Regions from separate parts of the Actimicrobium antarcticum genome, predicted to be linked through region 3. Evidence: predicted binding sites of a transcription regulator. Region 3 holds the regulator's gene; each other region holds the start of a gene.
The links. Region 3 encodes sigma-54, which starts transcription at its own class of promoters, with help from an activator protein. Its sites were predicted from a motif close to TGGCANGNAANCTGCTTT; they were not measured.
Positions count from the first base shown of each region.

Region 1: a site for sigma-54 is predicted at 1,161-1,178, ahead of ABD720_RS06360 (urease accessory protein UreD). Genes of this name have one in related genera too.
Region 2: a site for sigma-54 is predicted at 1,544-1,561, ahead of prpB (methylisocitrate lyase). Genes of this name have one in related genera too.

Region 1 covers NZ_BAAAZE010000007.1:23,607-27,768, forward strand. Annotated here, with positions in the region: gene ABD720_RS06355 (DUF349 domain-containing protein) at 1-920, opposite strand, end outside; gene ABD720_RS06360 (urease accessory protein UreD) at 1,290-2,138, shown strand; gene ABD720_RS06365 (urease subunit gamma) at 2,159-2,461, shown strand; gene ABD720_RS06370 (urease subunit beta) at 2,477-2,785, shown strand; gene ureC (urease subunit alpha) at 2,794-4,162, shown strand, end outside.
Region 2 covers NZ_BAAAZE010000010.1:163,301-167,462, reverse strand. Annotated here, with positions in the region: gene prpR (propionate catabolism operon regulatory protein PrpR) at 1-1,420, opposite strand, end outside; gene prpB (methylisocitrate lyase) at 1,607-2,500, shown strand; gene prpC (bifunctional 2-methylcitrate synthase/citrate synthase) at 2,521-3,672, shown strand; gene acnD (Fe/S-dependent 2-methylisocitrate dehydratase AcnD) at 3,710-4,162, shown strand, end outside.
Region 3 covers NZ_BAAAZE010000014.1:88,799-92,960, reverse strand. Annotated here, with positions in the region: gene ABD720_RS17160 (enoyl-CoA hydratase/isomerase family protein) at 1-196, opposite strand, end outside; gene hpf (ribosome hibernation-promoting factor, HPF/YfiA family) at 314-670, opposite strand; gene ABD720_RS17150 (RNA polymerase factor sigma-54) at 787-2,268, opposite strand; gene lptB (LPS export ABC transporter ATP-binding protein) at 2,281-3,024, opposite strand; gene lptA (lipopolysaccharide transport periplasmic protein LptA) at 3,033-3,587, opposite strand; gene lptC (LPS export ABC transporter periplasmic protein LptC) at 3,633-4,162, opposite strand, start outside.

The DNA.
Region 1 (4,162 bases), on a different contig from region 3:
TCGATGACTGGCTGCGCGGCCACGACCTGCGCAAGTAGCGCAGCAAAACGTTGCTCGACCAGCTGCTCAGGATCGGTGAAGGCTGGCAAGCCGTTCCAGCTGCGTCGCAGTACCGCTTGTTGCAGCGACTCGGCTGGCGCGGCTTCCCATTCGTCGAGCAAGCTGCAGCGACTGGCGCGCGCAGCATGTTGTTGTTCGATGGCAGACAAGGAGGAGCGCAGTTCCCGTGCCGCCTGTTCGCACTGCGCGAGCAACTGCTTCGGTAGCGCGCTGACCTCGGGTGATTGCTGATAACCGGCGATGTCGGCATCGAGCGAGGTCAGCACAAGACGCAGTGCATCAGGTGTGAATTGGGCTGCCTGCGCGGGCAAGGCGCGCAAGCGCGCCAGTGCATCCATCGCGCTGCGCTGCAGGGTGGCTTGCGCGACCAGACGGTCAGCCAGCGCGGTACGGATCGCATCAAACTCCTGCTGCACCGATTCCGGCACGGCGGTCAGGGCCTGCCAACGACGATCGAGCTCACTGACCTGATTCGGTGTCAGGCGGGTGTCGGCCAGCACGTGCGACGCATCGGCGATGCAGGCGCTGGCCAGCACCTGCAACTTGCGCTGCGACTCCAGCACATCAAGTCGGGTCTGCATTAGCTTTGCAACGCGGCGATCGGTATTGCGCATGGCGGCCAGCACGGTGTGCAAGCCGGCGACCGACTGCACCGTTTGCGCAGCTGTTAGCCGGGCGTCGGCAAAGTCGCAGGTGAGCAAAAACGCGATGCTGGCCGCTTCATCCTGTTGCAAGGTCCGGGCAAGGGCAAGCGCTGCGTCGCGTGCGGCGGTTGGCGGTGGTGATGTCTGGGCTATCACCGGAGCAGGAACTGACGGAGCGGATTTTTTTGGCTTGCGCTTGAAGAGGAAATCGAACATGTGTGGCGAGCCCGGAGCAGAAAAAGGGCTCCATCATAACAATGGATTGACGGCAGCCGCTGTGGATTGTCACGCTATGGATCGGGCATTGCACTGCGGCAGTGCATACAAGCACAAGAATAAGGAAGTCGTGACCGGATGCACCAGCAAAACGCATCGCTGCACTGACATCAGGCATGGCGTCAGCGATGGACATTGCCGGGGTGGCATCGGTGTTGGCACCGCGGTTGGCACCGTAGTTGGCACATATACTGCTACCCGTTCTGCAACCATCGGTCACCCTCCCCCGCACTCTTCAACCAATGTATCTCCACAGGGCACCATGTTACGTTCGACCCAACTGAAATCACGCCACGTGGCTTGCACCTGATGACCGGACTCACTCCGATTGCACAGTCGCTGCTGCGCAACCACTGGCAGGCGCGGCTCTCGCTCGGCTTCGCCAACGATGCAGGCACCACCCGCCTGGTCGAGCGCAGCCATGTCGGGCCGTTGCGGGTGCAAAAAGCGCTGTATCCCGAGCATCCGTCGGTCTGCCATGCCATCGTCGTGCATCCGCCCGGCGGCGTGGTCGGTGGCGACCAGCTCTCAATCAATGTGCAGGTGGGCGTCGATGCCGCCGCGTTCATCTGCACCCCCGGCGCGGCCAAGTGGTATCGCGCCAATGGTCATGTCTCCGGCCAGACCGTGCGCCTGGAGGTGGCGGCAGGCGCATCAATGGAATGGCTGCCGCAAGAAACCATCTTTTTCAATGACGCTCATGTTGTGCTCGACAGCGCGATCGACCTGCAGGGTGACGCGACCTATATCGGTTGCGACATCCTGTGCTTTGGCCGCACTGCCTCGGGCGAACGATTCAACCGCGGCATCGTCCGCCAGCGCAACACGATCCGTCGAGACGGCAAGCTGATCTGGTTCGAGCAGGGTCGTATCGATGGCGCTGACGCTGTCATGCACAGCCCGCTGGGCCTGGCCGGAAAAACTGTCTGCGCCACGCTGCTGGCCGCCGGCACCACGCTGTCACCCACCGCACTGACTGCGCTGCGCGAGGCACTTGGCCCGCTGGCCGGCGTGACACAAACAAAAACCATCCTCGTCGTACGCCATCTGGGCGACTCCAGCGAAGTCGCCCGCAGTCTGATGATGCAGGCCTGGCAGGCCTTGCGCCCGCTGCTGCTGGCGCGCGACGGCGTCATCCCGCGCATCTGGAATACCTGAACTTTTAACTAGGCAAACCCATGGACCTGACTCCCCGAGAAAAAGACAAGCTGCTGATTTTTACTGCCGCCCTGCTGGCCGAACGGCGCATGGCGCGCGGCGTCAAACTGAATTATCCGGAAGCCATTGCGCTGATCAGCGCGGCCATCATGGAAGGTGCACGCGATGGCCGCACCGTGGCCGAACTGATGTCCGCCGGCACCCGCATCCTGACCCGCGCCGACGTGATGGACGGCATCGCCGAGATGATCCCCGACATCCAGGTCGAAGCCACTTTCCCGGACGGCACCAAGCTGGTCACCGTTCATCAACCCATCCCATAGACCACAGAGGCCGCCATGATTCCAGGTGAAATGCTGATCGAACCCGGCGAGATCGCCCTCAATGTCGGTCGCCGCACGGCCAGCATCGTGATTGCCAACAGCGGCGACCGGCCCATCCAGGTCGGCTCGCACTTCCATTTTTTCGAGACCAATCCGGCGCTGCAATTCGACCGCGACGCGGCCTACGGCATGCGCCTCAATATCGCGGCCGGCACCGCGATTCGCTTCGAGCCGGGCCAGCAACGCACGGTCGAACTGGTCGACCTGGCCGGGTCGCGCGAGGTGTATGGCTTCAATGCCAAAGTCATGGGAGCACTAAAATGAGCTCACCACTGAGTTCGATGAGCCGCAAGGCCTACGCCGAGATGTTCGGCCCCACCACCGGCGACCGTGTGCGCCTGGCCGATACCGAGTTGTTCATCGAGATCGAAAAGGACTTCGCCACCTATGGCGAAGAAGTCAAGTTCGGCGGCGGCAAGGTGATCCGCGACGGCATGGGCCAGTCGCAACGCAATCACGCCGACGTGATGGATACCGTCATCACCAACGCGGTCATCATCGACCACTGGGGCATCGTCAAGGCCGACATCGGCCTGAAGAACGGCCGCATCGCCGCCATCGGCAAGGCCGGCAATCCGGACATCCAGCCGAATGTGACGATGGCCATCGGCGGCGCCACCGAAATCATCGCCGGTGAAGGCATGATCGTCACTGCCGGCGGCGTGGATTCGCACATCCATTTCATTTGTCCGCAGCAGATCGACGACGCGCTGATGTCGGGCGTGACGACGATGCTGGGCGGCGGCACCGGGCCGGCTGCCGGCACCTCGGCCACGACCTGTACGCCGGGACCGTGGCATCTGCACGCGATGCTGTCGGCTGCCGATGCCTTCCCGATGAACCTGGGATTTCTGGGCAAGGGCAATGTCAGCCTGCCGGTGCCGCTCGAAGAACAGATCCGCGCCGGCGCGATCGGCCTGAAATTGCACGAGGACTGGGGCACTACGCCCGCCGCCATCGACAATTGCATGAGCGTCGCCGACCGCATGGATGTGCAGGTCGCGATCCATACCGACACCCTGAACGAAGCCGGCTTTCTGGAACACACGCTGGCGGCTTTCAAGGATCGCACCATCCACACCTTCCATACCGAAGGTGCCGGTGGCGGCCATGCGCCGGACATCATCGCCGCAGTGGGCCAGGCCAATGTACTGCCGTCGTCCACCAATCCGACCCGACCGTACACCGTCAACACGCTCGATGAACATCTCGACATGCTGATGGTCTGCCACCACCTCGACCCGGCGATCGCCGAAGACATCGCCTTTGCCGAATCACGCATCCGGCGCGAGACAATAGCGGCCGAAGACATCCTGCACGACCTCGGCGCGATCAGCATGATGTCATCGGATTCGCAGGCGATGGGCCGGGTTGGCGAAGTGATTTTGCGCACTTGGCAAAGCGCGCACAAAATGAAAATCCAGCGCGGCGCGCTGAAAGAAGACAGCAGCCGCAACGACAATTTCCGGGTCAGGCGCTACATCGCCAAGTACACGATCAACCCGGCGATCACGCATGGCATCAGTCATCTGGTCGGGTCGATCGAAGTCGGCAAACTGGCCGATCTGGTGCTGTGGAAACCGGCGTTTTTCGGCGTCAAGCCATCGATGATTTTAAAAGGCGGCATGATCGCCGCCGCGC
Region 2 (4,162 bases), on a different contig from region 3:
ACAACCCCGGCGACAAGGCCTGTAGCGGCTCGGCTGCCAGATACAGCGCGACCCGTTCCATCATGTTGCGCAGTTCGCGCACATTGCCGGGCCAGCCGTAGCCGGCCAGCAGCGACGCGCAGGCGCTCAGCTCGGCCTGCAGGTTGGCATGCGGGCGCAGGCCCATCGCGGCCAGTGCATTCTTCAGGCACCAGGCGGCCAGTTCGACCTGATCGTCCGGGCGCTCGCGCAGCGGCGGCAAGGTCATCCGCAGGACGCCCAGCCGATAAAACAGATCGGGCCGGAAGCGGCCTTCGCGCATGCGCTGGTCGAGGTCGCAATGGGTGGCGCTGACGATGCGCACATCGACCGGAATCGGCCGCGTGCCACCGACGCGCACCACTTCCCGTTCTTCCAGCACGCGCAGCAAGCGGGTCTGCAGCGGCAGCGCCATCTCGCCGATTTCATCCAGAAACAAGGTGCCGTGCTGGGCCGCTTCGAATAGCCCGGCATGGCCGCCGCGCCGTGATCCGGTGAAGGCGCCTTCTTCGTGGCCGAACAGCTCGGCTTCCAGCAACGACTCGGCCAGCGCGCCGCAATTGAGCGCGACGAAGGGTTGCCGCGCCCGCGTGCTTTCGCGGTGGATTGCCTGTGCGGCGAGTTCTTTGCCGCTGCCGGTTTCACCCTGGATCAGTACCGTTGCCGGCGAGCGGGAAAACAGCGTGATGGCTTGTCGCACGCGCTGCATGGCGGCCGACTCCCCCCGCAGATCATTGAGGCCATGACGCGCGCGCAGCGTATCGGCCGGTGCTGCCGGGCGACGCCGATTGGTTTCGATGCGGGTGAAGCGGGCGATCTCCAGCGCGTCATCAAAGGCTTGCCGGATCGACGCGGCGGAATACACGAACACGCTGGCCAGGCCGGCTTCTTCGGCCAGGTCGGCGATCAGTCCCGCGCCGACGATGGCCTTGACGCCGGTGGCCTTGAGTTCGCTGATCTGGGCGCGCGCGTCCTCTTCGGTGACATAGCTGCGCTGGACGATATCGAGGCCAAAGGTGGCCTGGAAGTCGCTCAGTTCCGGCATGGTTTGCTGGTAGCTGATCAGGCCGATGTGCGGCGTGATGCGGCGTGCGCGGGCCAGTGCCTGCATCACGTCGAAGCCGCTGGCCTTGGCGATGATGACCGGTACCGACAAGCGGCTTTTAAGATATGCCGCATTCGAGCCGGCGGCAATGACCGCGTCGCAGCGTTCGGTCGCCAGCCGTTCGCGGATGTGGCGCACTGCGTCTTCAAAGCCGAGATTGATCGGCTCGATCGTGGCGGCGTCGCCGTACTCCAGCATGATGTCGCGGAACAGGTCGAACAGCCGGGAGATCGAGACCGTCCAGATGATCGGCTTGTCATTCGGGTCGATGGGGACGGGGAGAATGGGACGGTGCATGTTTCACCTTGGCGTTTCAATGTTGCAAGTGTAACGGAATTTGAAACGTGATAGCGCGATGAAGCTTCAGCCAGTATTGAATGAATGGCCGTTACAGGGACGTTACAGCGTATCGGCAAGGGGTGGCACGGCGATTGCAACACTCATTGCAAGCAAGTCCGATGAAACACACCCGAAAGTGACCTCATGACCCAATATTCCGCTGGTGCCGCCTTCCGCAAGGCCATGCAAGAAGAATCGCCGCTGCAAGTCGTCGGTGCCATCAATGCCAACCATGCGCTGCTGGCAAAACGTGCCGGCTTCAAGGCGATCTACCTGTCGGGTGGCGGTGTGGCTGCCGGTTCGCTCGGTCTGCCTGACCTGGGTATCACCTCGCTCGATGATGTGCTCACCGACGTGCGCCGCATCACCGATGTCTGCGACCTGCCATTGCTGGTGGATGTCGATACCGGCTTCGGTTCATCGGCCTTCAATGTGGCACGTACCGTCAAGTCGATGATCAAATTTGGCGCAGCGGCGATGCACATCGAAGACCAGGTCGGCGCCAAGCGCTGCGGTCATCGTCCGAACAAGGAAATCGTCTCGCTGCAGGAAATGGTCGACCGCATCAAGGCCGCCGTCGATGCCCGTACCGACGAGAACTTCGTGATCATGGCGCGCACCGATGCGCTGGCCGTCGATGGTCTGGACGCTGCACTGGAACGTGCCATCGCCTGCGTCGAAGCCGGCGCCGACATGATCTTCCCGGAAGCCATCACCGAACTCGCGATGTACAAGCAGTTCGCCGCTGCCGTCAAGGTGCCGGTACTGGCCAACATCACCGAATTCGGCGCCACGCCATTGTTCACGGTCGACGAACTGAAAAGCGCTGACGTCGGCCTGGTCCTGTATCCGCTGTCGGCCTTCCGCGCCATGAACAAGGCTGCCGAAAACGTCTACAACGCGATCCGTCGCGACGGCTCGCAGCAGAACGTCGTCGATACGATGCAGACCCGCAAGGAACTCTACGACCGCATCGATTATTACGCCTACGAAGACAAGCTCGACGCACTCTTCGCAGCACAAAACGCCAAAAAATAATTCATCCTTCAGGAGACACCATGACCGAATCCGTACCTGCATTCAAGCCGAAGAAATCGGTTGCCCTGTCAGGCGTTACCGCTGGCAATACCGCACTCTGCACCGTCGGCAAGACCGGCAATGACCTGCACTATCGCGGCTACGACATCCTCGACGTCGCCGACACCTGCGAATTCGAAGAGATCGCGCATTTGCTGGTCCACGGCAAGCTGCCGACCAGCGCGGAACTGCATGCCTACAAGGCCAAACTGAAAGCGCTGCGCGGCTTGCCTGCCAGCGTGAAGATCGTGCTCGAAGCACTGCCGGCGTCGTCGCATCCGATGGACGTGATGCGCACCGGCGTGTCGGCACTGGGATGCATGCTGCCCGAAAAAGACGATCACAACACCCCGGGCGCGCGCGATATCGCCGACCGGTTGATGGCCTCGCTGGGTTCGATGCTGCTGTACTGGTACCACTACAGCACCAACGGCAAGCGCATCGAAACGCAGACCGACGATGACTCCATCGGCGCGCATTTCCTGCATCTGCTGCACGGTAAAAAGCCGTCCGAAGCCTGGGAAAAAGCGATGCATGTCTCGCTGATCCTGTACGCCGAACACGAATTCAATGCCTCGACCTTCGCTGCCCGCGTGGTCGCCGGCACGGGGTCCGACATGTTCTCCGCCATCACCGGCGGTATCGGTGCCTTGCGCGGACCGAAGCATGGCGGCGCCAATGAAGTCGCGTTCGAAATCCAGAAGCGCTACGACAATCCCGATGAAGCCGAAGCCGACATCCGTCGCCGCGTCGAGAACAAGGAAGTCGTGATCGGCTTTGGCCATCCGGTTTATACCGTCTCGGATCCGCGCAACAAGGTCATCAAGGAAGTGGCCCGTTCCCTGTCGCACGAAGAAGGCTCGACCAAGATGTTCGACATCGCCGAGCGCCTCGAAACCGTGATGTGGGAAGCCAAGCGCATGTTCCCGAACCTGGACTGGTTCTCGGCCGTGTCGTACCACATGATGGGTGTGCCGACTGCCATGTTCACGCCGCTGTTCGTGATCGCCCGCACCTCCGGTTGGGCCGCGCACATCATCGAGCAGCGCATCGACAACAAGATCATTCGCCCGAGCGCGAACTACGTCGGTCCCGATGACCTGGCGTTCGTGCCGATCAGCAAGCGCAAGTGAACTCACGCAAGCGCCATCACCCTCATTCAAGGACACCATGAATAGCGAATTCCGCAAACCCCTGCCGGGCACCGCGCTCGATTACTTCGATGCGCGTGCCGCCGTCGATGCCATCACGCCCGGTGCCTTTGACACACTGCCGTACACCTCGCGCGTGCTGGCCGAGAACCTGGTGCGTCGCTGCGACCCGGCCACGCTGAACGCCTCGCTGTCGCAACTCATCGAGCGCAAGCAGGACCTGGATTTTCCGTGGTTCCCGGCCCGCGTGGTCTGCCATGACATCCTCGGTCAGACCGCACTGGTCGACCTGGCTGGCCTGCGCGACGCGATTGCTGCCGAAGGCGGCGACCCCGCGCTGGTCAATCCGGTCGTGCCGACCCAGCTGGTGGTGGACCACTCGCTGGCCGTCGAATTCGGCGGCTTCGACAAGGACGCGTTTGCAAAGAACCGTGCCATCGAAGACCGTCGCAACGACGACCGTTTCGATTTC
Region 3 (4,162 bases):
CGCCACCGGCACAAAATGCTTTTCCGGTACTGCCGGTAATGACCACCGCACGCACCGTCGCCGCGTCGCGCCAGCCCAGCACGATCCCGGTCAGTTCGCGCACCATTGCAAGCGACAAAGAATTGAGGGCTTTGGGCCGGTCAAGCGTGATGTTGCCGATAGCGTTGGTTACTTGGGTCTGGATGAGTGCGGTCATGTTCTGGAGTCCATCGGATTACATTAAATTGCAGGCAAGTCAATTGCAGGCGATTAAAAAGGGCGCAATCAATGCGCCCCAGGTTCGTTCATGCCGGTTTGTCCGGCAGCAGATCAGTCAGGAGGAGGATATCTCGACAACCGGTTCAGGGATGTGTTTGATGGCGTCGTGCTGATGGTCCTGCAGTTTGGTTTTGTACTTGATGACCTGGCGATCGAGCTTGTCGATCAGCGCATCAATGGCGGCGTACAGGTCCTCGGCAATGCTTTCTGCATGCAGGTCCTTGCCGCGCACGTGCAGGTTGATTTCTGCTCGTTGCCGTTTTTCTTTTTCGGGGAGTTTATCTACAGTCAGGATGACAGCGATATCAATGACGTGATCGAAATGACGTTTGATGCGTTCCAACTTGCTTTGCACATATTCACGGATGGCAGGGGTCACTTCGAGATGATGTCCACTGATTGTGAGATTCATACGGCGCTCCTTTGAATAGTGCCGCTGGAGGTTCGTTTTGTACCCGGATGGGCACTGTCGAACACAACGACAGGTAAAACATGACAAATGAAACTACGGAAAAACTTGGAAGAAAATTACAGTGCCTTGCGCAGGTTGACGGATGGGATTTTCAGGGCTTCTCGATATTTTGCGACGGTGCGTCGTGCCACCACCATACCCTGTTCTCCCAGCATGTCTGCGATTTTGCTGTCAGAAAATGGAATCTTCGGGTCTTCAGCTCCTATCAATTGTTTGATGAGTGCCCGTATCGCCGTTGAGGACGCTTCGCCCCCGGCTTCAGTGGCGACATGGCTGCCAAAAAAGTACTTTAACTCGAACATGCCATGCGGGGTCAGCATGTATTTCTGGGTTGTCACACGGGAGATGGTGCTCTCGTGTAAACCCAGTGTATCAGCAATTTCGCGCAAGACAAGAGGGCGCATGGCGACCGCACCATGCGAGAAAAAGTTCCTTTGGCGTTCAACAATTGCCTGTGCCACGCGCAGGATCGTATCGAAACGCTGACGCATATTCTTGATCAGCCACTTCGCTTCCTGCAGCTGCGATGTCAGTGAACCATCGCCTTTATTCTGCTTCAGGATGTTCGCGTACAGGGCGTTGACGCGCAGGCGCGGCATCACGTCGTGGTTGAGCATGACCTGCCAGCCGGCGCGGGTATGCTTGACGATGACATCCGGCACCACGTAGTCCGAGGTGCCGCTGCCAAAGATCGCGCCGGGGTGCGGATTGCATTGCCGGATCACGCATTGTGCTTCGCGCAGGTCTTCATCGTCACAGTCCAGCGCCTTCTTGAGCTTGCTGAAATCACGCTGCGCAAACAGCGTCAGATAGTGTTCGACGATGTCCAGCGCCATGCGCCGGGTCACCATGGCAATGCCGGGAAAACGCCGGATCTGCAGTGCCAGGCATTCGGCGGCATTGCGTGCGCCGACGCCGGCAGGATCGAAGCTCTGCAGCAGTTTCAGGGCGATCGTCAGCTCGTCGGCGTCGATCGCCAGTTCGGCCGGCAAGCGCTCGTGGATCGCCTCCAGCGTGTCTTCCAGATAGCCGTTGTCGTTGAGTGCATCGATCATCAGTTCGACCAGTGCCCGGTCGCGCGGATTGCGTACGGTGACCCGCATCTGCTCCAGCAAATGATCGCGCAGCGTCAGTTCATGGGCTTCCAGCTGGGGTCGCGCATCGTCGTCTTCCGGCGCTTTGGAGGTGCGCGCAACGTCGTCGAAGGTCCAGTCCGATTCGCTGCTGGCGGCGCCTTCCGGTGCCTCGTTGCTGACCTCGGCAGGCGCTTCGCCGTCGCTGCTGGGAGGGGCGGCATTGGCATCCTCGCTGGCACCTTGCTGGCGAATGCCGTCGGCGCCGATGGCACCATCGGCGAGCAGGCGTACCGAATGATCCAGCGGATCGTCGAGCCGTTCCAGTAGCGGATTGTCGGTCAGCATCTGCTCCAGTTCCTGATGCAGTTCCAGCGTGGATAACTGCAATAGCCGTATCGATTGTTGCAGTTGCGGTGTCAGCGCAAGATGCTGTGAGGTGCGGAGCTGGAGGGATTGTTTCATCGTGGTCCGGGCCTACATCCGGAAGTGTTCGCCGAGATACACCCGGCGTACCGACTCGTTGGCGATGATGTCATCCGGGCGTCCGCTGGCCAGGACAGCACCCTGGTTGATGATGTAGGCGCGGTCACAGATGCCCAGCGTTTCGCGCACGTTGTGGTCGGTGATCAGGACGCCGATGCCGCGTTCTTTCAGGAACCGCACGATGCGCTGGATTTCGATCACGGCAATCGGGTCGACGCCGGCGAACGGTTCGTCCAGCAGCACGAAGCGCGGATTGGTCGCCAGCGCACGCGCAATTTCGACGCGACGTCGTTCACCGCCGGACAGGGACAGAGCCTGGTTGTCACGCAGCTTGTCGATTTGCAGATCCTGCAGCAAGGTGTCAAGGCGCTGATCGATGACTTGCCGGCTCAGTGGTTTGCCTGCCTCGCGCTGTAATTCGAGTACCGCGCGAATATTGTCCTCGACGCTCAGCTTGCGAAACACCGACGCTTCCTGCGGCAGGTACGACAGACCCAGCATCGCCCGCTGGTGGATGGGCAGGCGCGAAATGTCGACGCCGTCCAGCCGGATCTCGCCAGCGTCCGATGGGACCAGGCCAACGATCATGTAAAAGGAGGTGGTCTTGCCGGCACCATTCGGGCCGAGCAGGCCGACCACTTCGCCGCTGCCTACCTCCAGCGCGACATCGCTGACGACCTGCCGTACGCCGTAACTTTTCTTCAGACCGCTGACGATCAGTTTGCTGGCAGTCATCTCGGCCGTCATTTGGCGGCACCCGGCGTACGTGGCTGGATCACGGCCTTGATGCGACCCGCGCCGGCCTTGCTGTCGGGGCCAGTCGCAGTGTTGTTGACCGAAAAAAATTCGCTGCGGCTGTCATACGAAATGAATTCGCCTTCGACTTCATCGGTCGGCTTGGTGCCGTCGAGTCGACGCATCTTTGCCTTTGAAAAAAGTTTGACCAGCTCGGTCTTGCCATCGTATTCGATCCGTTCGGCTTCACCTTCGATCCACAGGTCGGGTCCGCCATCGCGTTTTTGGCGGAAACTGGCCAGGCTGCCGGGCGCAGCGTACAGCGTGGCGAACTGGTAACCGGCAGCGTCCTGGGTGACGACGACGCGTGCGGCTTTCATCAGCAATGTCCCGCGCGTGACAATCACTGCGCCAGTGAAGGTATTGATTTGCTTGACATCGTCGTACGCCATCTGATCGGCGTCGACCACGGTGGGTTTGCCGGAGTCTGCCTTCTCAGCATGCACGATCGGCACGATGGCGATATTGAGCATGAGCATAACGAGGGGAAAAAGCGATTTCATGGAGGGTCCTGTTTGAATCATTCTAAGGAAAGCGCAGCGACGAAATCAGCGCGCAGCCGAGGGTGGAAATACCCCGTGCACGCGGTGCGACAAGTCGAGCTGTCGGGTCGCATTATTGGCGACCATTCCCGTGCCTCGCAACTGCGTTTTGCCTAGCGTCATGTCGACTGGTTTGTCGGTCTTCATCACATCGTCTTCAGGCAGCAGCAGCAAATAGGGCGATGTCATGTGGAACAGCTGGGTGTCACGCGAGGGCGGCCGGTCGACCACCACGTTGCCGATCATTTGCACTTCCGTATTGTCCTTGCTGACCAGCGCGCGGTCGGACGTCATCACCATCGGCGGTCGACCGGTGGTCAGGTTGTGGATGACGGGACGGGTGATTTCGTGCGAATCGTCGACCGGACTGTGGGTGAGCCGGTCACCCGAAATATTGTAGCGGCCGGTCTGTGACTTCGCCATTTTGACGAACGTGAAATGCGTCACGTAATAGTCGGGCGCTGTTCGCGCCGGTTCGGTGATGCCTGCGAGGCCGCTCTTGCGCAGCACTTCGATCAGCCAGAAACTACCCAGCA